One region of the Tersicoccus mangrovi genome, then DNA from elsewhere that is predicted to be linked to it. Evidence: riboswitches for the same ligand, from Rfam matches in the RefSeq annotation. Region 1 holds a riboswitch; each other region holds the start of a gene.
The links. Region 1 has a riboswitch for S-adenosylmethionine ahead of V6N00_RS10740 (bifunctional o-acetylhomoserine/o-acetylserine sulfhydrylase). Riboswitches for the same ligand answer to the same signal wherever they lie in the genome.

Region 1 (7,961 bases):
AGATCTCGGCGCCGAGCCACAGGCCCGGGTCGTTCTCGCGGGCGACGACCTGGTCCTGCGACGACGGTGTGCCGAGCACGTGCCGGCGCAGCTCGTGGGGCCGCCAGGCGGCGTCGACCACCGTGTAGTAGAGGCTGCGCCCGTCGGGGTGGAACTGGGCGTCGTAGAAGGTGTCCTCGATGACGTCGGGCAGGGCCTCACCCGTGCGCAGGTCCTTGACGCGGATGGTGAACCGCTCGTCGCCGGCGCTGTCGACCCCGTAGGCGAGCAGACCGCCGTCCTCACTGACGGCGAAGCTGCCGAGCGAGAAGAACGGCAGGCCGTCGGCCTCCGCGTTGCCGTCCAGGAGCACCTGCTCGCCGTCGAGCGGGACGCCCGGCTCGATCACGGGCGGCTCCCAGTGGGCCAGCTCGCTGCCGTCGCCCTCGGCCGCAACCCGGCAGTGGACGGCGTGCTGGCCGCCCTCGACGGTGCGGCTGTAGTACCACCAGCCGTGCCGGCGGGACGGGACGGACAGGTCGGTCTCCTGGGTGCGGCCCTTGATCTCGTCGAAGATCGTGTCGCGGAGCCGCTGCTGGCCCGCGGTGACGGCGTCGGTGTAGGCGTTCTCCGCGGTCAGGTGCGCCAGCACCTCGGGATCCGTCTTCTCCCGCAACCACTCGTAGTCGTCGACCAGGGTGTCGCCGTGGTGAGTGCGCTCCTTCGGGATCTTCCGGGCCACGGGTGCCGGGGGCAGTGCCGTGCGCGTGGTGCCGGAGCCGGTGGCAGAGGGCGAACCGTGAGGCGGGGTGGTGCCGTCGGCGGGAGTCGGAGCGGAGTGGTCGGTCATGCCTCGATCCTAGGAGCCGGGGTCCCGGGACGGGGCGCGATCCGCCCACCGCGGACAACACCCGCCGCAGGCGCCGCGATGTGCCGGGAGACCGCCGAGGTCGGTCGTCTAGGGTGTGGGCGTGCCCGCTGACTCCGCCGCGACCGACCGCCTCGAGGCGTTCCCGGTCGCCACCGGCCCGGACCGCCGCCGTCTGCGGTTCGAGATCCTCATCGTCCTCGGCCTGTCCCTGGGCGAATCGGCCGTGTACGCCGTCGTCCAGCTCATCGACAAGCTGACCACCGGGCCCCTCCAGGGGCAGACCAGCACCCTGAACCAGGCGCGCAGCAGCCGCGAGTACCTCGACCTGACCTACCAGGTGCTCGACATCGGCTTCTCGCTCGTGCCGGTGCTGCTCGTGCTGTTCCTGCTCGCGGGCTCGGTCTCGGGGGGAGGCGCCGGACGTCTCCATGGCGCGGGCATCCGGCCGCTCGCCCGGCTCGGCATCGACCGCACCCGTCCGTGGCGGGACCTCGGCCAGGGCCTCGCCCTCTTCGCCGTCATGGGCGGAGGCACCCTGGCGCTGTACGCCGCCGGTCACGCGTTGGGCATCACGACGACGCTCGTACCGGCCGCACTGGGCACCTACTGGTGGACGCTGCCCGTCCTCACCCTCTCCGCGGTGCGCCACGCCGTGCTCGAGGAGGTCATCGTCGTCGGCTACCTGACCCTGCGGTGGCGGCAACTGGGCTGGGCGACCCCGGCCGTCCTCGTCGCCAGCGCCGTGCTGCGCGGCAGCTACCACCTGTACCAGGGCTTCGGCCCGTTCCTCGGCAACGTCGTCATGGGCCTCGTGTTCGTGGCCTTCTTCCTCCGGGTGCGCCGGGTGTTGCCGTTGATCGTCGCGCACGCCCTGCTCGACATCAGCGCCTTCGTCGGGTTCGCGCTGCTCGGCAAGGCCACCGGCTTCGGCTGAGCACCTCGCGTCACCGACACCCCTCGACCCCGAACTCCCCAGGAGAGCACCATGCTGGCCGTGCGAACCGTCGCCGCGCAGACCCTCGAGCACGTCGACCTGCCCCGGACGGTGCCCGCCGCGGGGGAGGCGCTCGTGCGCATCGAGTACGTCGCCCGTGCGGCACCGACCTGCATATCTACGAGGACGACTACGCCTCCGAGCTGCCGATCGTCCAGGGCCACGAACTCTCCGGCACGGTGGTCGAGGTGGCCGACGACATCGTCGGGGCCGACAGGCTGGACAGGGCCGACGCCGTCGCCGCCGACACCCTCCCGGGCCGGCTGGGCCTGGCGCGGGAACTCGGCGCCGATCACACCCTGCTGATCGACCCGGCCGCGCCGTTTCCCGCCGATCGGCTCGCCGCCGCGCTGGGCGACACGGCTCCGGACGGCCCGCCCCTCGTGCTCGAGGCCACGGGGGTGCCCGCCGTGCTGGCGGACGCGCTCGACGTCGTCGCCCCCGTCGGCCGCGTCGTGCAGATCGGCATCTCGGTGCGGCCCACGTCCTTCCCGTTGAGCGTGCCGCCGTTCAAGGAGGTCGACCTGCTCGGCAGCCGCAACAGCCAGGGCCTCATGCCGCAGGCGCTGGACTTGATCGCCCGCCACCAGGACGCCGTGCGCCGGCTCATCACCCACCGGTTCGCGGTGGCCGACCTCGTGGCGGCGTTCACGACGATGCGGGACCCGGACCAGCACGTCGGCAATATCATCGTCGACATGCCGGGCGACACGCCGTGACCTGAGGATTCCCAGCAGGATCGCAGGGCCGGCCCATGGTCAGGAGCACATCGCCTGTCCTAGGGTGAGGATCACCGGCCGACGTCGTCGACCGCCACGCGAGCCGTCCCCTGGAACGAACCGGGCATGCAGGATCGCGGAATCCGACGGGGGATCCATGAGCACGAAGCACGCCCGGCACCGCGCCGACACCATCCGTTCCGGCAGCACGGGTTCCAGCAGCACGCGTTCGGGACGCACTGCCCTCACCCGGTACGGCCGCCGCGCCGCCACGGTTGTCGTCGTCGGGGCCGTCACCGGAGCCGCCACCCTGGGGCTCGCGGCCCCCGCGCAGGCGCACTGGCTGGTGACACCGCCACCCGTGACGGCACCGGCATCCGCCACCACCACGACCCCGGTCACGGGGGAGGCGTGGCCCATCCCGGACACCGGCATCCGCGCCACCCTGCCGACGACGCTCGGGCCGGTGACCACGTGGCGTACGCCGACGGCCGCGGTCGCCACCGGGAACGCCGGGGCCCTGCGCAACGCCATCATCGCCACGGCCCAGACCGGCGTGGGCCATCGCTACCTGTGGGGCGGCACGTCGCCGGTCACCGGATGGGACTGCGGCGGCTACGTCAGCTGGGTGCTCCGCCAGCACGGCTTCGATCTGCCCGTGCTCGGCGGCGACGCCATGGCCACCGCGCTCGGGGCGCAGCAGATCCCGCTCGCGGAGGGCCGGCCCGGGGACATCATCTGGATTCCCGGTCACCACATCGGCATCTACGACGGCAACGGCGGGGTGTACGAGGCGCTCAACCCGGTGCAGGGCACGATGCACGTGCCGTACCACGGGGGACTGCTGATCCGGCTGCCCGTCAAGGACAGCTGACTTCCTGAGCGACGAGCGGCGGCGTCAGATGGTGACGGTGCCGCGCGGGGTCTCGAAGGTGACCGACAGGACGCCGGGGGTGCCATTGGGGGCGACCCAGTCGACGTCGAGGTCCTCCAGCGCGTCCCGGACGTCCCGGCCCAGCCAGTCCGTGACCCGCGAGGGGGACCCGGCGATCTGCAGCCGCGCGAGCGTGATGTCGGTCGGAGCCGCGTTGGAGGGGTGCAGATCCGGCGGGCTGATCCAGGACAGCAGGAACGGCACCTGCGGGTCCGCGATGAGGCCCTTGACGCCGATCTGCCGCCACTGCAGCTCACGGCCGTCGGGGAACTTCCGGTTGCCCGGCACCGCATCCCGCCCGAGCCGCTTCTCGAACAGGGCGAGGTCCGCGACGCTGACCACCCAGCCGAGCCAGCCGCCGCCGAGCTCGGACCGGGCGCGGACCGCCTGACCGAACGGGGCGCTGTCGGCCGAGGGGTGGTCGAGCACCTCGACGACCTCGATGTAGCGCTCGTTCTTGAGCGGGAAGATCGCGTTGCGGGTACCGAACCGGGGGTGGATGCCACCGGTCACCGGCCGCATGCCGAGGGCCTGGCCGATCTCGTCGGCGCAGGCGCTCAGTCCGGCGGGTCCGCAGGCGAACGAGACGTGATCCAGGCGCATGCCGACATCCTTGCACCGGCGCCCCGCCGACGCTGGTTAGGTGACCCTAATCACGTCCCGGTGGTGACGTCGAGAGTCATCGACTTGCGCGCTGGGGCCGGTGCACCGAACACTGGTGCGAGGTCATGAGTGTCAGCGACATGCAGCCCCGGCTCGCTGACCGGCAACCCTCCTACCGCGGTGGGGTGCCCCGGGTGAAGACCTGGCGCCGCGCACACGCGCGTCGCAAGCGCGGGCCGGTGTGCCCCGGGGACGGCTCGACCGGCCCGGACTCGCCGGCTCCTGTCCGAGAGGCATGGCATGTCCGACTCCTGGTCCTTCGAGACCCGCCAGATCCACGCCGGTCAGCAGCCCGACCCCGCCACCGGGGCGCGGGCGCTGCCGATCTACCAGACCAGCTCGTTCGTCTTCGACGACGCGGACCAGGCGGCCTCCCGCTTCGCCCTGGCCGAGCTGGGCCCGATCTACACCCGTATCGGCAACCCGACCAACGAGGCGGTGGAGAACCGGGTCGCCTCCCTGGAGGGCGGCGTCGGCGCTCTGCTGCTCGCCTCCGGGTCGGCCGCCGTCACGTACGCGATCCTCAACGTCGCCGAGGCCGGTGACCACATCGTCGCCAGCCCCTCCCTGTACGGCGGCACCCACAACCTGTTCCACTACACGCTGCCCAAGCTCGGCATCAGCGTCGACTTCGTCGAGAACCCCGACGACCCGGCCTCCTGGGCCGCCGCCGTCAAGCCCACCACCAAGGCGTTCTTCGGGGAGAGCATCTCCAACCCGCGGCAGGACGTCCTCGACATCGGCCCGGTCGCCGACGCCGCGCACGCCGCCGGGGTGCCCCTGATCGTCGACAACACGGTGGCCACCCCGTGGTTGATCCGCCCGATCGAGCACGGCGCCGACGTCGTCGTCCACTCCGCGACCAAGTACCTGGGCGGGCACGGCAACGCGATCGCCGGCGTGATCGTCGACGCCGGCCGGTTCGACTACACGGCCGAGCCGGGCCGCTTCCCGGGCTTCACCGAGCCGGACGAGTCCTACCACGGGCTCGTGTTCGGGCGGGACCTGGGGGAGGGCGGCGCGCTCGGCGCGAATCTCTCCTACATCCTCAAGGCGCGGGTCCAGTGGCTCCGCGACACCGGCGCCGCCGCGAGCCCGTTCAACGCGTTCCTCATCGCGCAGGGCCTCGAGACGCTGAGCCTGCGCATCGAGCGGCACGTCGCCAACGCCGAGAAGGTGGCGGCTTGGCTGGAGGAGCGCGACGACGTGCTCTCCGTCGCCTACGCCGGCCTGCCGTCCAGTCGGTGGTACGAGCTCGGCCGCAAGTACGCGCCGAAGGGTGCCGGTGCGGTCATCGCGTTCGAGCTCGACGGCGGCGCCGACGCCGGCCGCCGGTTCGTCGACGCGCTGACCCTCCACTCGAACGTGGCCAACATCGGGGACGTGCGCTCGCTCGTCATCCACCCCGCCTCCACGACGCACAGCCAGCTCTCCGACGTCAACCAGGCGACCGCCGGCGTCAGCCCGGGGCTGGTGCGCCTGTCGGTGGGCCTCGAGCACATCGACGACATCCTCGCCGACCTCGAGACCGGTTTCGCGGCCCTCCGGGAGGCCCGCGCCGCATGAGTGTGCTCCCGCAGCACGTCGCCCGCTCCGCCCTCGCCTCCCTGGGCGGGGCGGCGGGCGCCGTGCGCTTCGCGTCCGTGGGCGACCTGCCGCTGGAGAACGGTGGCGTGCTGCCCGACGTCGTGCTCGCGTACGAGACGTGGGGCACCCTGAACGCGGACGCGTCCAACGCCGTCCTGGTCCACCACGCGCTGACCGGCTCCTCGCACGTCGCCCGGGGGGATACCGACGTGGCGGGTTGGTGGGACACGTTGGTGGGGCCGGGACGGCCGTTGGACACCGACGAGGTCTTCGTCGTCTCGATCAACATGGTGGGCGGTTGCTACGGGTCGACGGGGCCGTCCTCGCTCGCCCCGGACGGCCGACCCTGGGGCTCACGGTTCCCGCAGATCACGCTGCGGGACGCGGCGAACGCCGAGAAGCGGCTCGCCGAGGCGCTCGGCATCGACGTGTTCTCGCTCGTGATGGGCGGGTCCATGGGCGGGGCGCGGGCGCTCGAGTGGGCGGTCACACACCCCGAGGCGGTGCAGCGGTGTGCGGTGCTGGCCATCGGCGCGTCCTCGACCGCGGAGCAGATCGCGTGGGCGCAGCCGCAGCTCCTCGCGATCCGCAACGACCCCGACTTCGCGGACGGGAACTACTACGACGGGCCGGCGCCCTCGGCGGGGCTCGGCATCGCCCGCCGGATCGCGCACATCACCTACCGGAGCGAGGCGGAACTGGGTGCCCGGTTCGGCCGCAAGGCACAGGCGGGGGAGGACCCCTTCAGCGGCACCAACGCCGCCCGCGGCCGGTACGCCGTCGAGAGCTACCTGGACCACAAGGCCACGTCGCTGGCCGCCCGGTTCGACGCGAACAGCTACATCGTGCTCTCCGACGCGCTGATGAGCCACGACGTCGCCCGCGGCCGCGGCGGCCTCGAGCAGGCGCTCGCCGGCGTGAGCGCCGAGTTCCTCGTCGCCGCCGTCACCTCGGACCGGCTCTACCTGCCCGAGCAGTCCTTCGAGCTGGCCGCCGCGCTGCCCGGGGATGTGCCGGTGCACCTGATCGACGCCGCCATCGGGCACGACGGGTTCCTCACCGAGATGGACCAGCTCGGTGCGCTGCTGGATGCGCACGTCTTCGGCCGCTGACGGGTTGCTTCGCGGGACCGGTGCAACGGCTACAGCGAGTGTGACCGGTGGGACGGATGAGGCGCGTCCGGCGTCACACCAGCCACATCCGTCACACTCGGTGTAGCGAACGCTCCGCCTGCGGTTCGTCAAACCGGTCCGTCAGCGGACGGCCGGGGCACCGGCGTCCGGAGTGACCGTCAGGCGGCCAACCGGGCCGCGTGCACGGGGGTCGCGGCGCGAGCCACGTCGATGTCGGCGCCGGCATCGACGCAGAGCCACAGTGCTCGGGTGGCCGACAGGCACTCGATAGACGGCGGGTCGACCATGGCGGCTCGATAGCGGCCGGCGGCCTCACCGAGGAGGTCGGAGCGGCCGCCCGCCGCCTTCCGGATCTCGTCCACGACCGCATCACGGTCACCGACCGGGGTGTCGGCGCGTTCCAGGATCAGTCTCATCAGCGCAACCAGTTGCGACGGATCGTTGGTGGGCATCGGAGTATCGTCCCACGTCAGGCGCGTATCGACCGAATCGTGACGGAGGCTGTCCGCCGTCCGACCTCATCCGGCACACCCCCCGGGGACCCGGCCGGCCTACTCCGAACCCGGCGGCATGCCCGGGCCGAACACCGGCCCGGGAACGGGCCGCTTGGCCGAGATGTGGTCGCCGGAGGAGACCCGCCGGATGCGGCGCAGCACCCACGGCGCCAGGTACTCTCGGGCCCAGACGAGGTCCTCGCTGCGCGCCTGCCGCCAGGTACGGGACGGCAGCGGGCTCGCCTGCATCGGGTGGAGGTCGTGCGGCACGTTCAGGGCGTCGAGCGCCATCATCGCGATCGTGTGGTGCCCGAGTGCGGAGAAGTGCAGTCGGTCCGGCGCCCACATCTGCGGCTGCACCAGCTCGCGCAGGGACCACATGTCGGCGATCACGGCGTCGTGCCGCTTCGCCACCGTGTGTAGGTTCTCGTTGAAGATCGCCACGCGGCCGCGGATCGCCCCGAGCACCGGGGTGTCGCGGATGTCCGGGCCGGTGAACAGCAGCACGGTCGCGCCCGAGTCCGCGAGACGGCCGATCGCGCCGTCGAGCCGGGCCGCGACCGCGTCCGGGTCGGCCCGGCGGATGA
Region 2 (7,961 bases), on a different contig from region 1:
GGGAGGCCGGCCCAGTTGACGTAGGAGACCCGCTCGTCGGCATCCAGCCACTCGGCGACCGCTCGGGCGTTCGCCAAGTGCGCGTCCATGCGCTGGGGCAGCGTCTCGACGCCCTGCAGCAGCTGGAACGCGGACTGCGCGGACAGGGACGGGCCGATGTCGCGCAGCTGCTCGGAGCGCAGCTTGGTCAGGAAGCCGTATTCGCCGAAGTTGCCCCACCACGAGACGTTGCCGTAGGAGGGGACCGGCTCCGTCATGACCGGGAACTTCCCGTTGCCCCAGTCGAACCGGCCCGACTCGACGACGACGCCGCCGAGGGTCGTGCCGTGGCCGCCGAGGAACTTGGTCGCCGAGTGGATGACGATATCGGCGCCGTGCTCGAGCGGGCGGATCAGGTACGGGGTGGACAGGGTCGCGTCGACGACGAACGGCACGCCGGCCTGGTGGGCCACCGCGGCGAGTCCGGCCAGGTCCGCGACCTCGCCGGACGGGTTGGCGACGACCTCGGTGTAGACGGCCCTGGTCTCGGGCCGGATCGCGGCGGCGTAGTCGGCCGGGTCGGTGCCGGAGACGAACGTCGTCTCGACCCCGAAGCGGCGCAGCGTCACGTCGAGCTGCGTGACCGTGCCGCCGTAGAGCTGGGAGGACGCGACGATGTGGTCGCCCGCCCCGGTCAGCGCCGCGAACGTGATGAACTCGGCGGCCATGCCCGAGGACGTGGCGACGGCGCCGATGCCGCCTTCCAGGGACGCGATCCGCTCCTCGAACGCGGCGACCGTCGGGTTGCCGATCCGCGAGTAGATGTTGCCGTACTTCTGCAGCGCGAAGAGGTTGGCGGCGTCGGCGGTGTCCTTGAACACGAACGACGTCGTCTGGTAGATGGGGACTGCCCGGGCGCCCTGTTCGGCGTCGGGGGTGCCACCCGCGTGCAGCGCGCGGGTGCGGAATCCGAAACGGTGGTCGGCCATGGGTCAGCGTCCTCCTGTCGTCGTGGCGGTCAGCTCGGGGTCCCCGAGCTCGACGCCGTGCTTGCGGGCCAGGTCGGCCTCGAGTTCACGCACGATCGGCAGGATGTCCCGGCCGAACGCGGCGACCTCCTCCTGGAAGTGCAGGTAGCAGGTCAGCAGCAGGTTCACGCCGTGCTGCTTGTAGGCGACGATGCGCTCCGCGATCTGCTCGGGAGTGCCGATCAGCTGGGTGCGGAATCCGTCGTTGTACTGGACGAGGTCCTCGAACGAGGAGTCCGCCCACATGCCCTTGCCGTCCTTGGTGGCCGGGCCGGCCTCCTGGACGGCGTCGTGGAAGCCCTCGACGGCGGGCCGGTGCGCCTTCTCGACGATCTCCCGCAGCGTGTCCCGGGCCTCCTTCTCGCTGTCCCGGGCGATGACGAACCCGTTGAGCCCGAAGCGTGGGGCCGTCCGGCCGATCGCGGCGGCCGAGGCGTGCACGTCGTTGAACTGCTCGTCGAACCCGTCGAAGTCCTTGCCGTTGGAGAAGTACCAGTCGGCGACGTGGCCCGCGGCGATCCGCGCGGCGGTCGAGTTGCCGCCGAAGAAGACGTCCGGGTGGGCGCGGCCGGGCACGTCGACCGGGGCGGGGGAGAGCGTGAAGTCGGAGATGTCGTAGTACGTCCCGTGGAACGAGAAGTCCTGCTCGGTCCACAGCCCCCGCAGGATCGAGATGAACTCCTCGGTGCGGGCGTACCGCTCGTCGTGCTCGAGCCAGGGCAGCCCGAACCCGTCGAACTCGGCACGCAGCCAGCCGGAGACGATGTTCACGGCGGCCCGGCCGTTCGAGATGTGGTCGGCGGTGATGATGTACTTCGCCAGCACGCCGGGGTGCCACATGCCCGGGTGCACGGCGGCGATCACCTTGAGCTTCTCGGTCGCGGCGAGCAGGGCGAGGGAGAACGACGTCGCCTCGTGCTGCTTGTCCGCGCCGTAGCTGGCGGCGTACCGGGTCTGCGAGAGGGCGTACTCGAAGCCGGCGTCCTCGGCGATCCGGGCCAGCTTCTTGTTGTAGTCGAAGTCCCAGCTCGTGCGCTGCTCGATCGTGGAGACGACGAGGCCGCCGGAGACGTTCGGCACCCAGTACGCGAACTTGAGGGGCTCGGCGAGATTGACTCGCTCGTCGATGCTGCTCATCGGGCTTCCTTCACTGACGTACCGCTCGCGGGTCCCGGCAATGCGCAGCCGGACAGGGGACGGCCCTGGCCGATGCTCAAAGATTGCTGTGCGCTCTCTTCCATCGCTTCTGGCGGTAGCACCGTGTGGTCAGCGGTTTCTTCGACCACGGTTGCTGCGGCGTCATCGATCCAGATCTCTCGGCCGCTCGGGATGGTGCTGCCATTGTGCTCCGCCGTCGTCGGGCGGATCAACCCGTGTCCGCCATGCGGCGTCACGTCCCGGCGTGAACTCGCGGGAGCGACCTCGGGCTTCGTCTACAGGCCGAAGCGGGGCGCCTCGATCGCGGGGCAGGTGTCCATCACGACGTCGAGCCCGGCCGCGGCGGCCCGGGCGGCGGCGTCCTCGTCGACCACGCCGAGCTGCAGCCACACGGCGCCCGCGCCGACGGCGATGGCCTGATCCACCACGGCACCGACCTTCGTCGAGTTGACGAAGCAGTCGACGACGTCGACGGGACCGCCGGCCTGCACGGCGTCGGCCAGCGTGCGGTGTCCCGGTTCCCCCAGGGCCGCCTCCCCGCGCGGGTTGACCGGCAGGATGCGCATGCCGAGGTGGTCCCGCAGCATCGCCGCGATGCGGGGCGCCACCCGGCGTGGGTTCTCGCTCAGGCCGACGACGGCCCAGCGCCCGGGCGTCGTGAGCAGGCGGCGGATCGTCTCGGGGTCGTTCCGGTGGCTCATGGCTTCATTCTCCGCCCCTGTTCCCGCCGGCTCGTCGATCGAGTCGGCGGTGGGGGTCGAGTGTGACGCGCCGTGGCGGTCCCGCCGCCGACCGACTTGCCGGACGGCCCCGTCGTGCCGTTACAGTGGCGGCATACCATCCCGAGCGGCCGAGAGATCTGGCTCGTCGACGCCGCAGCAACCCACCGATCCGTCGGAAGGGTGCTACCGCCAGGATCGATGGAGTTGATCTCACGTGTCTCTGTTCTCGCCCGCGCGCCATGCCGCCTCCGGGGTGGCCGACCCGGCGGACTCCCCGCACTTCTGGAGCGACGGGGACGCCGGCATCACCTTCGACGGGGTCGGCCGCAGCTTCGGCCCGCACGACGTCCTCGCCGGTGTCCACCTGGAGGTGGCGCCCGGTGAGGTGATCGCGGTGCTCGGCCCGAGCGGCTGCGGCAAGTCGACCCTGCTGCGCCTCGCCGCCGGGCTGGACGCCCCGAGTGCCGGGTCCGTCGTCATCGGCGACGCCCCGGTGCGCCCCTGGGACCCGCGCTGCGCGGTCGCCTTCCAGGAACCGCGCCTGCTGCCGTGGCGCACGCTGCGGGAGAACGTCGCGCTCGGGCTGCCCCGCACCGGCCGCCGCCGGACCGCTGCGCAGGACGCCCGCATCGACGAGCTGCTGGCCCTCGTGGGCCTGTCCGGATTCGCCGGTCACCGCCCGCGGGCCGTCTCCGGCGGCATGGCGCAGCGCGCCTCCCTCGCCCGAGCGCTGGCACGCGACCCGCAGGTGCTCCTGCTCGACGAGCCGTTCGGCGCCCTCGACGCCCTCACCCGCCTGAAGATGCAGGACCTCCTGCTCTCCGTGCACGACGCCTCCCCGGCGACCATCCTGCTCGTCACCCACGACGTCGACGAGGCGCTCCAGCTCGCCGACCGCGTCGTCCTCCTCGGCTCGACCGACGGCGGCAGCACCGGTCAGGTCGGTGTGGGAGCACCCGGTCGGGCGCCCGCGGGCGTGCGCTCCGTGCACACCGTGCCGGGGTCGCGACCTCGGGACCGTGGCTCGGCCGATCTGGCGCGCATGCGCGCCGACCTGTTCACCGCGCTCGGCGTCGACGCCCACTGACCGCCCGCCGGTCCACCGGATCAGCGAGCCGGCGAGCTGCGCGGTCCCGCAGCGCCGCGGCCTGCGCCCGTGGCGCGACCGTGTGCGCACCCCTCCCGTTCGACCCTGTTCTGTTTCGCTCCACCTGTCCCTTCTTCTCCGTACCATCACGTCGTCCGTCTCGACCTCCAGAGGATCACCATGGCCCGCCGCCCTGCCCGTCTCGTCCGCTCCGCCCTCACCGCCGTCGCCGTCGTCACCGCCGCGACCCTGACCCTGACCGGGTGCGCCGGCGAGGGCTCCGGCTCGTCGACCGCAGCCGCCGCGGGCGGGGGTGGCAACGGCAAGACCCTGACCATCGACTTCGCCACGTACAACCCGCTCTCCCTCGTGATCAAGCAGAAGGGCTGGCTCGAGGCGGCGCTGAAGGAGAAGGGCGTGACCGTCACCTGGGTGCAGTCCGCGGGCTCGAACAAGGCCAACGAGGCGCTGCGCTCGGGTGCCATCGACGTCGGATCCACCGCCGGCTCGGCCGCGCTGCTCGCCCGCGCCAACGGCTCGCCCATCCGCACCGTCGACATCTACTCGCAGCCCGAGTGGTCCGCGCTCGTGACCACCCCGAAGACCGGCATCACCTCGGTGGCCGACCTGAAGGGCAAGTCCGTGGCCGCGACCAAGGGCACCGACCCCTACTTCTTCCTGCTGCAGGCGCTCGCCGCCAACGGCCTCAAGGCGTCGGACATCACCGTGCAGAACCTGCAGCACGCCGACGGCCGCACGGCGCTGGACAACGGATCCGTGCAGGCCTGGGCCGGTCTTGACCCGATCATGGCCGCGGCCCAGAAGAACGGCGACAAGCTCTTCTACCGCAACGTCGCCTTCAACACCTACGGGTTCCTCAACGCCCGCGAGGACTTCCTCAAGAGCCAGCCCGAGATCGCCCAGACCGTCGTGAACACGTACGAGGCGGCCCGGGCGTGGGCCAAGGGACACACCGCGGAGACCGCGGCGATCCTCGCCGACGTCGCGAGCATCGACAAGACCGTCGCCACCCAGGTGATCGCCCGCACCAACCTCGGCGTCGACCCGGCACCGGGTGCGAAGCAGCGGGCCGTGCTGCAGAAGGTCGGGAAGATCATCGTCGACTCCGGCGACGTCAAGGACGCCGGCACCGTCGACGCCGCCCTGAACGCCCTGCTCGACGACGAGCTGGTCACCAAGGCCGATCCCTCGGCGGTGACCACCAAGTGAGTTCGCCCGTCCCCGACACCCGGGTCGACGCCCCCACGGCGGCCTCCACAGCGGGCCCGGCGGCGCGCGGGGCGTCAACCCCCGGCCGCCGCCGGATCCCGCGCGGCCTGCGCTGGGCCGCCGGCCTCGTCGTCCCCCTCCTGCTGCTCGCCCTGTGGCAGGTGACCACCGCCCTCGGCGTGTTCACGCCCGTGCAGCTGCCCCCGCCGGCCGATGTCCTGGCCGCCGGCGTGGAGCTGCTGCGCCGCGGGCAGTTGGGCACGCACGTGTGGATCTCCACGCAGCGCGTCCTGCTCGGGTTCCTCCTCGGGGCCGTCGTGGGCCTGGCCGCCGGCGCCCTCGTCGGGCTGTCCCGGCTGTCCTCCCTGCTGTTCGCGCCCACCATCGGCGCCTTCCGGGCCGTGCCGTCGCTGGCCTGGGTGCCGTTGCTCCTGCTCTGGATCGGCATCGGTGAGAACTCCAAGGTCCTGCTCATCGCCATCGGCGCGTTCTTCCCCGTCTACACGACGGTCGCGCTCGCCCTCCGCCACGTCGACCCCCACCTGGTCGAGGCAGGCCGGGCCTTCGGCTACGGCGGTGTGCGGCTGCTGCTGACCGTGCAGCTGCCCGCGATCCTGCCCGCCGTCGTCTCGGGGCTGCGGCTCGCGCTGGCCCAGGCATGGCTGTTCCTCGTCGCGGCCGAGTTGCTCGCCTCCTCGATGGGCCTGGGCTTCCTGCTCATCGATTCGCAGAACAATGGACGGACGGACCGGCTGCTGCTGGCGATCGTGCTGCTCGCGATCCTCGGCAAGGTGACCGACGCGGTGCTGGGCCTCGCGCAGCGGGCAGCGGAACGGACATGGGCATGACGGACGGAGTGATCGAGATGGACGACGGGGTGCGGACCGGCCTGACCGCCGAGGACGAACGACGCGGGGACGTCGTCAACCCCGCCCACGAGGGCGACGAGGCACGCGTCGCGTTCTGGGAGCGGCAGGCGCAGCGGCTGGACTGGGCTCAGCCGTGGCACACGGCGCACCGGTTCGAGCCGGCGGCCGCCGTTGCTGGACAGGTGACGGACGACGGCGAGCCGGTCTACGCCCCGCCGGTCATCGAGTGGTTCGCCGGCGGCAAGCTGAACGTGGCGTACAACTGCGTCGACCGGCACGTCGAGGCCGGCCGCGGCGGCCACGTCGCCCTGCACTTCGAGGGCGAGCCCGGCGACCGGCACACCTACACGTACGCGGACCTGCAGCGGGAGGTCAGCCGCGCCGCCAACGCGCTCGAGAAGCTCGGCGTCGTCGCGGGGGACCGGGTGGTCATCTACCTGCCCGTCATCCCCGAGACCGTCATCATCACCCTGGCGTGCGCCCGCATCGGCGCCGTCCACTCCCTCGTGTTCGGCGGGTTCTCGGCCGAGGCGCTGCGCTTCCGTGTCGAGGACACCGGGGCGAAGGTGCTCGTCACGTCCGACGGGCAGTACCGGCGCGGCGCCGCCGTCCCGGTCAAGGGATTCGCCGACGCCGCCGTCAGCGGCACCAACAACATCGAGCACGTCGTCGTCGTGCGCCGCACCGCCAAGCCCGGCGCCGCGAGCGGTCGACCCGGCGTCGTCCCGATCGGCGCGCGCGGCGCCCGGTCGACCGCCGAGAGCGCCGTGCCGTGGACCGAGGGCCGGGACGTGTGGTGGCACGAGCTGCTGGCCACCGTGCCGGACACCCACACCCCGATCGCCTTCGACGCCGAGTCCCCGCTGTTCATCATGTACACCTCCGGGACCACGGGCCGTCCGAAGGGCCTCGTGCACACGATGGGCGGCTACCTCGTGCAGACCGCCTACACGCACGCGCTGCTGTTCGACCTGCTGCCTGCGGCGGTCGGTGCAGCCGGGGAGAGGAGGGTCGACGAGCTCTCCACCGCCGTCGATCCCGTGCGGCGGGACGCCACCGTGCACTGGTGCACCGCGGACCTGGCCTGGGTCACCGCCCACACGTACGAGATCTACGGGCCGCTGGTCAACGGCGTCACCGAGGTGATCTACGAGGGCACCCCCAACACCCCGCACTTCGGGCGACACCCGGAGATCATCGAGCGGTACGGCGTCACGAACTACTACACGGCGCCGACCCTCGTCCGCTCCCTGATGGGCGCCTTCCCCGACGGCGTCCCGGCCACCTACAACCTCGACTCGGTACGCCTGATCGGCACGGTCGGCGAGGCCACCAATCCCGAGGCGTGGCGGTGGTTCCGGCAGCACATCGGCGGCGGCGCCGCGTCGGTGATCGACACGTGGTGGCAGTCCGAGACCGGATCGACCATCCTCTCGCCCCGGCCGCACGACGCCGCGTTCGACCGGGAGGACGGCGAGCCCGGCGGCCCCAAGCCCGGGTGCGCGACCCGCGCCCTGCCCGGCGTCAACGCGTCCGTGGTCGACGAGGACGGCAACCGGTCCGCCCCCGGCGCGCAGGGCTTCGTCGTCGTCGACGCGATCGGCCCGTCGATCGCGCGCACCGTGTGGAAGGACCCGCAGCGCTACGCCGACTCCTACTGGCGCCAGTACGCCGACCGGGGCTGGTTCTTCGCCGGCGACGGCGGCCGGTACGACGAGGACGGCGACATCTGGATCCTCGGCCGGGTGGACGACGTCATCAACATCTCGGGGCACCGGCTCTCGACGATCGAGATCGAGTCGGCGCTCGTGACCCACCCGGACGTGATCGAGGCGGGCTGCGCGCCCATCGGCGACCCGCTCACGGGGCACGCGGTCGCCGCGTTCGT
Region 3 (7,961 bases), 350 kb from region 1:
GCCGGTGGGGACAAGCCCGACGAGGCCCTCACGGGGCTGCAGAACATGACGATCGTGTCCTCGCTGCCGTTCGTCATCGTGATGGTCCTGTTGTGCGTGGCGCTGGTGAAGGACCTGCAGCGGGACCCCATCTGGTTGCGGCGGCAGCTCTCCGAGTCGATCATGCGGCGGACCATCCGCGACGGGGTCGAGGAGCACGGGCACCAGAAGTTCGATCTGGTCACCCGCCGGTCCGACGCCCCGGAGACCGGCGCCATCCCGGCCGTCGACGCGACGGCGGGCGGCGAGCCGATCTACGCGGGCAGCAGCCGGCGGCTCCGATTCCCGTGGCAGCGGGAATGATCCCGCTGCCGGCATGAGAGCGACGAAGGGCGGCCACCGCGCGGTGACCGCCCTTCGTGCTGTCGTGCTGTCGTGTCTCAGACCCGGGCGTGCCGGAAGCCGGCCCCGTGGTGGTCGGCCGGCAGCGCCGGACCCGCACCGGAGAGCGTCTCACGCAGCGTCGCTCCGGCCCGGGCCGGCTCGAGCATGCCGCGGCGGAACAGCTCGGGGCTGACGCGGCGGACGAAGGACTCGGTGTCCGCGGGCCGCACCGCCGAGATGACGTTGAAGCCGTCGACGTCCGCCTCCGCGACCCAGCGCTCGAGCTCGTCCGCCACGGTCGCGCCGGAGCCGGTGATGACCGGGCCGCGGCCGCCGATGCCGACGAACTCGGCGAGCCGGCGCGGGGTCCACCGCGCGTCGGCGTCCAGCTTCGTGAACGCGGCGAGCGCGGACTGGTTGGCGTCCGTGACGGCGTGTTCGAGCGGCGCGTCTGGGTCGGCCGTGGACAGGTCCACTCCGGTCCACCCGGCGAACAGCGCGAGCGCGGCGTCGACGTCCACGTACGGCCGGTAGCTCTCCAGCCGCTCCCGGGCGGCCTCGTCGGTCCGGTCCGCGATCACCGTGACGCCGGTGAGGATCTTGACGCTGCGGGGGTCGCGGCCCTCGGCGGCGACCTGCTCCCGGATGGTCCGCACCCAGCCGGCCACGACCTGCGGGGTGTGCCCGATGAGGAAGATGGCCTCGGCGTGCCGGGCCGCGAACTGCTGCCCGCGGGAGGAGGCGCCGGCCTGGAACAGGTACGGAGTGCGCTGCGGCGAGGGCTCCACCAGCGCCGGGCCCGGCACGGAGAAGGCCTCGCCCTCGTGCCCCGCGCCGCGCACGCCCGCGGGATCCGTGTAGACGCCGGACTCCCGGTCGCGGCGGACTGCGCCGTCGTCGAAGGTCCCCTCCCAGAGTCTGTAGAGCACGTCGAGGTACTCCTCGGCCCGCTCGTACCGGGCGTCGTGACCGAGCTGCTGCGTGAGCCCCAGGTTCCGGGCCGCCGAGTCCTGGTAGGAGGTGACGATGTTCCACGCGAGACGGCCGCGGGTCACGTGGTCCAGGGTGCTCAGGCGCCGGGCCAGCAGATAGGGGTGTTCGTAGCCGGTCGACGCGGTGACGCCGAAACCGAGCCGCGTCGTGGCCTGCGCGAGCGCGGGCACCAGCACGGTCGGGTCCAGCAGCGGGTACTGCACGCCCCCGCGGACGGCCTCGTCGGCGCTGCCGCGGTAGACGTCGTACTGGCCGAGCACGTCGGCGAAGAACAGGTTGTGGAAGCCGCCCTGCTCGAGGGTCTGGGCCAGCTGCACCCAGTAGCCGATGTCGGTGTACTCGCTGCTGCGGTCCTCGGGGTGGCGCCACAGTCCCGGGCTCTGGTGCACCGGGGTGGGCATGTCGAAGGCGCTCAGCAGCAGGGGCCGCGTCTCGTTCGCTCGGTTCTCGTTCGGTCGGTTCTCGTTCGGTCGGGTCGAGCTGTCAGGCACGGGTGAATCCCTTCGTCTGTGAGGCCGCCGCCGCGCCGACACCGGCGGGAACCGGGTCGGAGCCGGTGACGGCGGCATCGGTCGGGGCGTCGGCGTCGAGCTCCAGCCCGGCGCGACGGGCGTCGCCCACCGGGTCGGCGGCGGCCGCCGCGGAGATCACGCTGGCGACGGCGAGCACGCTGATGTACGCGCAGATCAGCCACGGTGCGTTGCCGCCGAGGGCGAGCAGGCCGGCGGCGATGAACGGCGTGAGGCCGCCGGAGAGGATAGTGCCGATCTGGTAGCCGAGACTGACGCCGCTGTAGCGCACGTGCACCGGGAACTGCTCGGCGAACCACGCGGCCTGCGGGCCGTAGATGGCGTCGTGGATGCCGTTCATGGCCAGGATGTAGACCAGCGGCAGGAGGGCGAGCGGCCCGCTGTCGAGGAACACGAAGTACGGCCACACCAGCACCCCGCCCAGGGCGGCCGAGATGAGGCTGATGCGCCGTCGTCCCCAGCGATCGGACAGGCCGCCCCAGAACGGCCCCGAGATCAGGCCGAGCGCGGAGCAGATCAGCACCGCGGCCAGCACGCTGCCTGCGTCGCCGCGCTTCGCGGTCACGTAGGTGAGGGTGTAGACGGTCAGGATCGAGTAGATGGCCGGCTGGACGAGGCGCTGCCCGATCGCGACGAGCACGCCGCGCCAGTGGTGGCGCAGCACCTCGCGGACCGGGGCGGCCGCGGTAGTCCCGGCCTCCCGCACCTCGGTGAACTCGCGGGCGTCCTTGACGCCGAGCCGGATCCACAGGCCGACGGCGACGAGCAGGGCGCTGGCCAGGAACGGCAGCCGCCATCCCCAAGCGAGGAACGCCTGCTCCCCCAGCGCGGCGCGGCTGCCGGCGAACGCGGACGTCGCCAGCAGCATCCCCGCGGCCGAGCCGATCTGGGTGAAGCTGCCGAAGAAGCCCCGGTGCTGGGCGGGGGCGTGCTCGACGGAGAGCAGCGCGGACCCTCCCCATTCGGCGCCGGCCGACAGGCCCTGCGCCAGGCGCAGCACGATGACGGCGACGACGGTGAACCAGCCGCCGACCGCGAAGGTGGGCAGCAGCCCGATGCCGGTGGTCGCGACGCCCATCGTGAGCAGCGAGATGACGAGCAGCGACTTGCGGCCGATCCGGTCGCCGAGGTGCCCGGCGATGATGCCGCCGATCGGCCGGAAGAAGAAGGCGATCGCGAAGGTCGCAAAGGAGGCGAGGATCCCGCCCAGTGCCGAGCCGTGCGGGAAGAACTGGGTGGAGAAGATCAGGGCCGCGGCCGTGCCGTAGAGATAGAAGTCGTACCACTCGATGGTGGTGCCGACGAAGGCCGATCCGAGGATGCGCTTGCGGGTGAGCGCGCTCCTGCTGGCGTCGAGCATGGGTTCCCCCTTGGGAATCCGGGCGTGCCCTTCAGGCCGCCATCCTTGCCCACGGCGTTGGCACGCGGGCCGAATCGTCACCTGGGGCACCCCACGACAGCGGCGAGGGTTGCCGTCCAGCCGGCCAGGGCCGCATGGCTGGAACTCATGATTCTTCGTCGGCCACGCTAACGGCCGACGGCGAGGATGCGCGACCACCCGGCCGTCACGTTTCGTCATCCGCGCGTCCTGACCGACGTGGTAGCGGAGCCGACCGCCGGCCCACCGTACGATCGACGGCGAGAAGATCAGCAGGCTGACAGCGCCCACGCGCGACAGTGGGACGCCCACCGCAAGGGAGAAGCATGGAACTGACGGGCAACACCGTCCTCGTCACCGGCGGCGGCACCGGCATCGGCCGGACCCTGGCCGAGGAGCTGTGGCGACGCGGCAACACCGTCATCATCGCGGGCCGCCGGGCGGCCGTGCTGGACGAGGTCACGGCGGCGAACCCCGGCATGGAGAGCGTCGAGCTGGATGTCGCCGACCCGGCGAGCATCACCGCCGTCGCCACCGACCTGCTCGCCCGGCACCCGGACCTGAACGTGCTGGTCAACAACGCGGGCATCATGGTCGGCGACGACCCCGCGGCCCCGGTGGACGACGAGGACCTCACCCGCGTCGTGGGGACGAACCTGCTCGGCCCCGTCCGGATGATCTCCGCGTTCATCGACCATCTGAAGGCCACCCCGCACTCGGCGATCCTCAACGTGACGTCGATGCTCGGCTATGCGCCCCTGGCGTCGTCCTCGCTGTACTCGGCGACGAAGGCCGCGATGCACTCGTACACCTTGTCGCTGCGGTACCGGCTGGCCGGCGAGGCGCCCGAGATCATCGAGGTCGCCCCGCCCTACACCCGGACCGCGCTGATGCCGGTCAACCTGACCGATGCGCGGGCGATGCCTCTGGAGGACTTCCTCGCCGAGACGATGGCGGCGCTCGAGGCGGGCGAGGTCGAGGCGTACACACGGATCGGGCGCGAACGGCGCGACGCGTAGCGCACCGACGACATCGCCGCCACCGCCCGGCTCAACGACGCCCTGACGCACGCACCCGCGAACGACCACTGACACCCCTGACGACGACGGCCCGCCCCCGAGTGACCGGGAGCGGGCCGTCGTCGTGCGTGGTGCGTGGTGTGCGGAATCAGTACCCCACGCGGACGCCGGTCGCCGAGGACCAGGTGATTCGTCCGCCCTGGTAGTCCTGCTGGACCTGCCCCGCGGCGTTGACGTACTCGTCGGTCAGCGGGTAGCCGAGCCGCCCGTCCTGCGAGCCCTGCTTCGCCCAGGCGCCGCGGATGGCGCCCTGGACGATGTGCGCGCCGCTCGCGGAGGACCACAGGATCGTCGCGCCCTGGTAGATCTGGTAGACGCCGCCGTTGCGCAACCCGCGGACCTCATCCGTCGTCGGGTAGCCCAGCCGGCCGTTCTGGTAGTTCTGCCGGCCCCACGCGCCGCGGATCGCGCCCTCGGAGATCCGGGCGCCGGTGGCCGAGGACCACACGATGGTCGCCCCCTGGTACGTCTGGTAGACGCCCCCGGCGGCCTGCCCGGAGACCTCGTCGGTCGTCGGGTACCCGAGCCGGCCCTTCTCGAAGCCCTGCCGTCCCCACGCCCCACGGACCGCGCCCTTGGACACCATCGCGCCGGTGGCCGGCGAGTAGACGATCACGCCGCGCTGGTAGGACTGGTAGGCGCCGTCGTCCACGAGACCGCTGACGGGGGCGGCGAGGGCCGTGCCGAGCGCGTTGCGGGTCGCCGCCGCGCTGAGGAGGGAGGCCACCGAGAGGCCCCCGTCGGCGTCGACGGTCACGGTGGCCGACGTCGCGGTGATCGCCTCGATCTTCACGGTCGTGCCGGCGTGGGTCGTGAACGTCTGGCCGGCCTGCCAGGCCTGGTTGGTGGCGTAGTACCCGGAGAACGGGTGCGTGTCGGGCATGAGGATCAGCGAGCTCGACGCCGTCCGGCCGCCGAGCTGGACGATCTTGACGCCCTTGTTGCCGCCGACCGCGGTGTTGACGTCGTACCCGACGGGCAGCCGCAGTTCGAGGTAGTAGACCTCGCCGCTGCGGGGGTCGGTGAACTTGACCGCGCGGTTCGCCGCGGTGCCCTCCCACGCCGTCAGCGTGTAGGTCTTGCGCCCGACGGCGACGCCGGCGTCGAGGATCTCGTCACCGCGGCCGAATCCGCCGTAGTCCCAGAAGCTGGAGCTGATCGTGGGCAGGGAGTTCTGGGCGTATCCCATCAGGTCCGTCGTGTCGCCGTACTCGCGGATGGAGCAGCTGCTGTCGGTGAAGGAGCCGTCCGCTTTGGCGCCGACGTCGGAGGCGCCGCTGCCACACTGGAGCGCGTCGGCGTGCATCAGCCCGAGCGTGTGGCCGAACTCGTGGGCGGTGACGTTGTTCGTGAGGGTGTACGCGCCCGGCTTCGGCAGCAGGACCTCGCCGCCCGTGCCGTTGGTGGTCATGCCGTAGCCGAGCGTGCCGTACTCGAGCTGGGCGCCCGGGACGACGACCACGAGGGCCCGGTAGTCACCGGCGATCCACTTGTTGGCCTTCGTCAGCTCGTCGCTGACGGTGGTGAGGATCGTGTAGGAGCTCTGCGTGGAGGTGGCCGCCGACTTCAGGCCGGTGAGCGTGGAGGCGACCGTGAGGGAGACCCGCCCGTTGGTCATCGTGCTCCAGTAGGCGCTCGCGGCGGCGACCGCGTTCTTCGCCGCGGTGACGTCGGTGGCGCTCAGCGTCGTCGTGCTGTCCGCCAGCTGAACGGGCGCGAGGGTCACCTGGATGACCCCGGCGCGCTGGGCCGTCGTGCCGCCGGCGGCCTGCGCGGCCTGCCTCGCCTCGGCCGTCGTGCTGCCCTTGGGCGCCCGTCCGACGCCGGCGACGGACTCGGGGCTCCCGCCCGTGACGCCACCGATCGGGCCCGCCGGAGGCAGCCCGGGCGCCGGGCTCGTCGTGGCCGAGGCGGGAGCCACGAACACCGTCCCGACCGTGGTGATACTCAGCAGGAACGTCAGGACCAGGGCGGCAGGGCGGTGCAGCAAGCGCATCGGAAACTCTTCCGGTGGGGACAGGGGTCACCCTTCACTGTCGGCACGGCCCCCGGAATGTTAGGCGGTGCTCCTCTTCGCGGGCGCGTTCCTACCGGCGTGCGGCGTGTCGCCGGGCGGCGCGCCGGGTCGTCACCGGATGCCACGGCAGGCCCTGCGAGGACGGCCTGACGACGACGGCCCGCCCCCGGAGGATTCCGGGAACGGGCCGAGCGTGGTGGTGCCGTGTGGTGCGGGGTGGATCAGGCGGAGTAGACCTCGCGCAGCAGCGCGGCGGTCTCGGACGGGGTCTTCCCGACCTTGACGCCGGCTGCCTCGAGGGCCTCCTTCTTCGCCTGCGCGGTGCCCGCGGAGCCGGAGACGATGGCGCCGGCGTGGCCCATCGTCTTGCCTTCGGGAGCGGTGAAGCCGGCAACGTAGCCGACGACCGGCTTGGTGACGTTCGCCTTGATGTACTCGGCGGCCCGCTCCTCGGCGTCGCCGCCGATCTCGCCGATCATCACGATGGCCTTGGTCTCCGGGTCCGCCTCGAACGCGGCGAGGGCGTCGATGTGGGTGGTGCCCACGATCGGGTCGCCGCCGATGCCGATGGCGGTGGAGAAGCCGAGATCCCGCAGCTCGTACATCATCTGGTAGGTCAGGGTGCCGGACTTGGAGACCAGGCCCACGCCGCCCTTGCCGGTGATGTTCGCCGGGGTGATGCCGGCGAGGGCCTCACCCGGGGTGATGATGCCGGGGCAGTTGGGCCCGATGATCTGGGTGCGCTGCTTGCCGTTCTCGTCCGTCGTGGCCTGGGCGTGCGCCCAGAACTCGGCGGAGTCCTGCACGGGCACGCCCTCGGTGATGACGACCGCGAGGCCGATGCCGGCGTCGATGGCCTCCATGACGGCGTCCTTGGTGAAGGCCGGCGGCACGAACAGCACCGAGGTGTTGGCGCCGGTCTTCTCCATGGCCTCGGCGACGGAGCCGAAGACGGGCAGCTCGACGGCGTTGCCGTCCTTGTCGGTGTGGCTGACGGTGGTGCCGGCCTTGCGCGCGTTGACACCGCCGACGACGTCGGTGCCGGCCTTGAGCATCAGCGCGGTGTGCTTGGTGCCCTCGCCGCCGGTGATGCCCTGGACGATGACCTTGGAATCGGAGTTCAGAAAGATCGACATGGTGGTTGTTCTCGTCCCTTACTTCGCTGCGAGCTCGGCGGCCTTGTCGGCGCCCTCGTCCATGGTGGCGGCCTGCGTGATCATCGGGTGGGCGGCGTCGTCGAGGATCTTGCGGCCCTCGTCGACCTTGTTGCCGTCCAGGCGGACGACGAGCGGCTTGGTGGCCTCGTCGCCGAGGATCTCGAGCGCCTTGACGATGCCGTTGGCCACGGCGTCGCACGCGGTGATGCCACCGAAGACGTTGACGAACACACTCTTGACCTGCGGGTCGTTCAGGATCACGTCGAGGCCGGCGGCCATCACCTCGGCCGAGGCGCCACCGCCGATGTCGAGGAAGTTGGCCGGCTTGACGCCCGCGTGCTTCTCGCCCGCGTAGGCGACGACGTCGAGCGTGGACATGACCAGACCGGCGCCGTTGCCGATGATGCCGACCTCGCCGTCGAGCTTGACGTAGTTCAGGTCCGC

Region 2: linked by a shared signal. The riboswitch ahead of V6N00_RS06940 (ABC transporter ATP-binding protein) and the one ahead of V6N00_RS10740 (bifunctional o-acetylhomoserine/o-acetylserine sulfhydrylase) in region 1 are both predicted to bind S-adenosylmethionine.
Region 3: linked by a shared signal. The riboswitch ahead of V6N00_RS12175 (MFS transporter) and the one ahead of V6N00_RS10740 (bifunctional o-acetylhomoserine/o-acetylserine sulfhydrylase) in region 1 are both predicted to bind S-adenosylmethionine.

Annotation. Positions count from the first base shown of each region.
Region 1 covers NZ_JBAJMW010000005.1:1,444-9,404, reverse strand. The annotation lists gene V6N00_RS10765 (S9 family peptidase) at 1-829, opposite strand, end outside; gene V6N00_RS10760 (CPBP family intramembrane glutamic endopeptidase) at 951-1,784, shown strand; gene V6N00_RS10755 (zinc-binding dehydrogenase) at 1,781-2,563, shown strand; gene V6N00_RS10750 (C40 family peptidase) at 2,721-3,437, shown strand; gene V6N00_RS10745 (VOC family protein) at 3,462-4,100, opposite strand; SAM riboswitch class IV at 4,222-4,338, shown strand; gene V6N00_RS10740 (bifunctional o-acetylhomoserine/o-acetylserine sulfhydrylase) at 4,401-5,726, shown strand; gene metX (homoserine O-acetyltransferase MetX) at 5,723-6,859, shown strand; gene V6N00_RS10730 (hypothetical protein) at 7,039-7,332, opposite strand; gene V6N00_RS10725 (SGNH/GDSL hydrolase family protein) at 7,432-7,961, opposite strand, start outside.
Region 2 covers NZ_JBAJMW010000003.1:182,598-190,558, reverse strand. The annotation lists gene V6N00_RS06955 (O-acetylhomoserine aminocarboxypropyltransferase/cysteine synthase family protein) at 1-968, opposite strand, end outside; gene sfnG (dimethylsulfone monooxygenase SfnG) at 972-2,144, opposite strand; SAM riboswitch class I at 2,242-2,343, opposite strand; gene V6N00_RS06945 (CoA-binding protein) at 2,441-2,866, opposite strand; SAM riboswitch class I at 3,000-3,092, shown strand; gene V6N00_RS06940 (ABC transporter ATP-binding protein) at 3,102-3,974, shown strand; gene V6N00_RS06935 (aliphatic sulfonate ABC transporter substrate-binding protein) at 4,155-5,204, shown strand; gene V6N00_RS06930 (ABC transporter permease) at 5,201-6,052, shown strand; gene V6N00_RS06925 (AMP-binding protein) at 6,070-7,961, shown strand, end outside.
Region 3 covers NZ_JBAJMW010000005.1:354,272-362,232, forward strand. The annotation lists gene V6N00_RS12165 (BCCT family transporter) at 1-342, shown strand, start outside; gene V6N00_RS12170 (LLM class flavin-dependent oxidoreductase) at 420-1,847, opposite strand; gene V6N00_RS12175 (MFS transporter) at 1,840-3,246, opposite strand; SAM riboswitch class IV at 3,283-3,399, opposite strand; gene V6N00_RS12180 (SDR family oxidoreductase) at 3,591-4,283, shown strand; gene V6N00_RS12185 (LGFP repeat-containing protein) at 4,432-6,339, opposite strand; gene sucD (succinate--CoA ligase subunit alpha) at 6,582-7,496, opposite strand; gene sucC (ADP-forming succinate--CoA ligase subunit beta) at 7,515-7,961, opposite strand, start outside.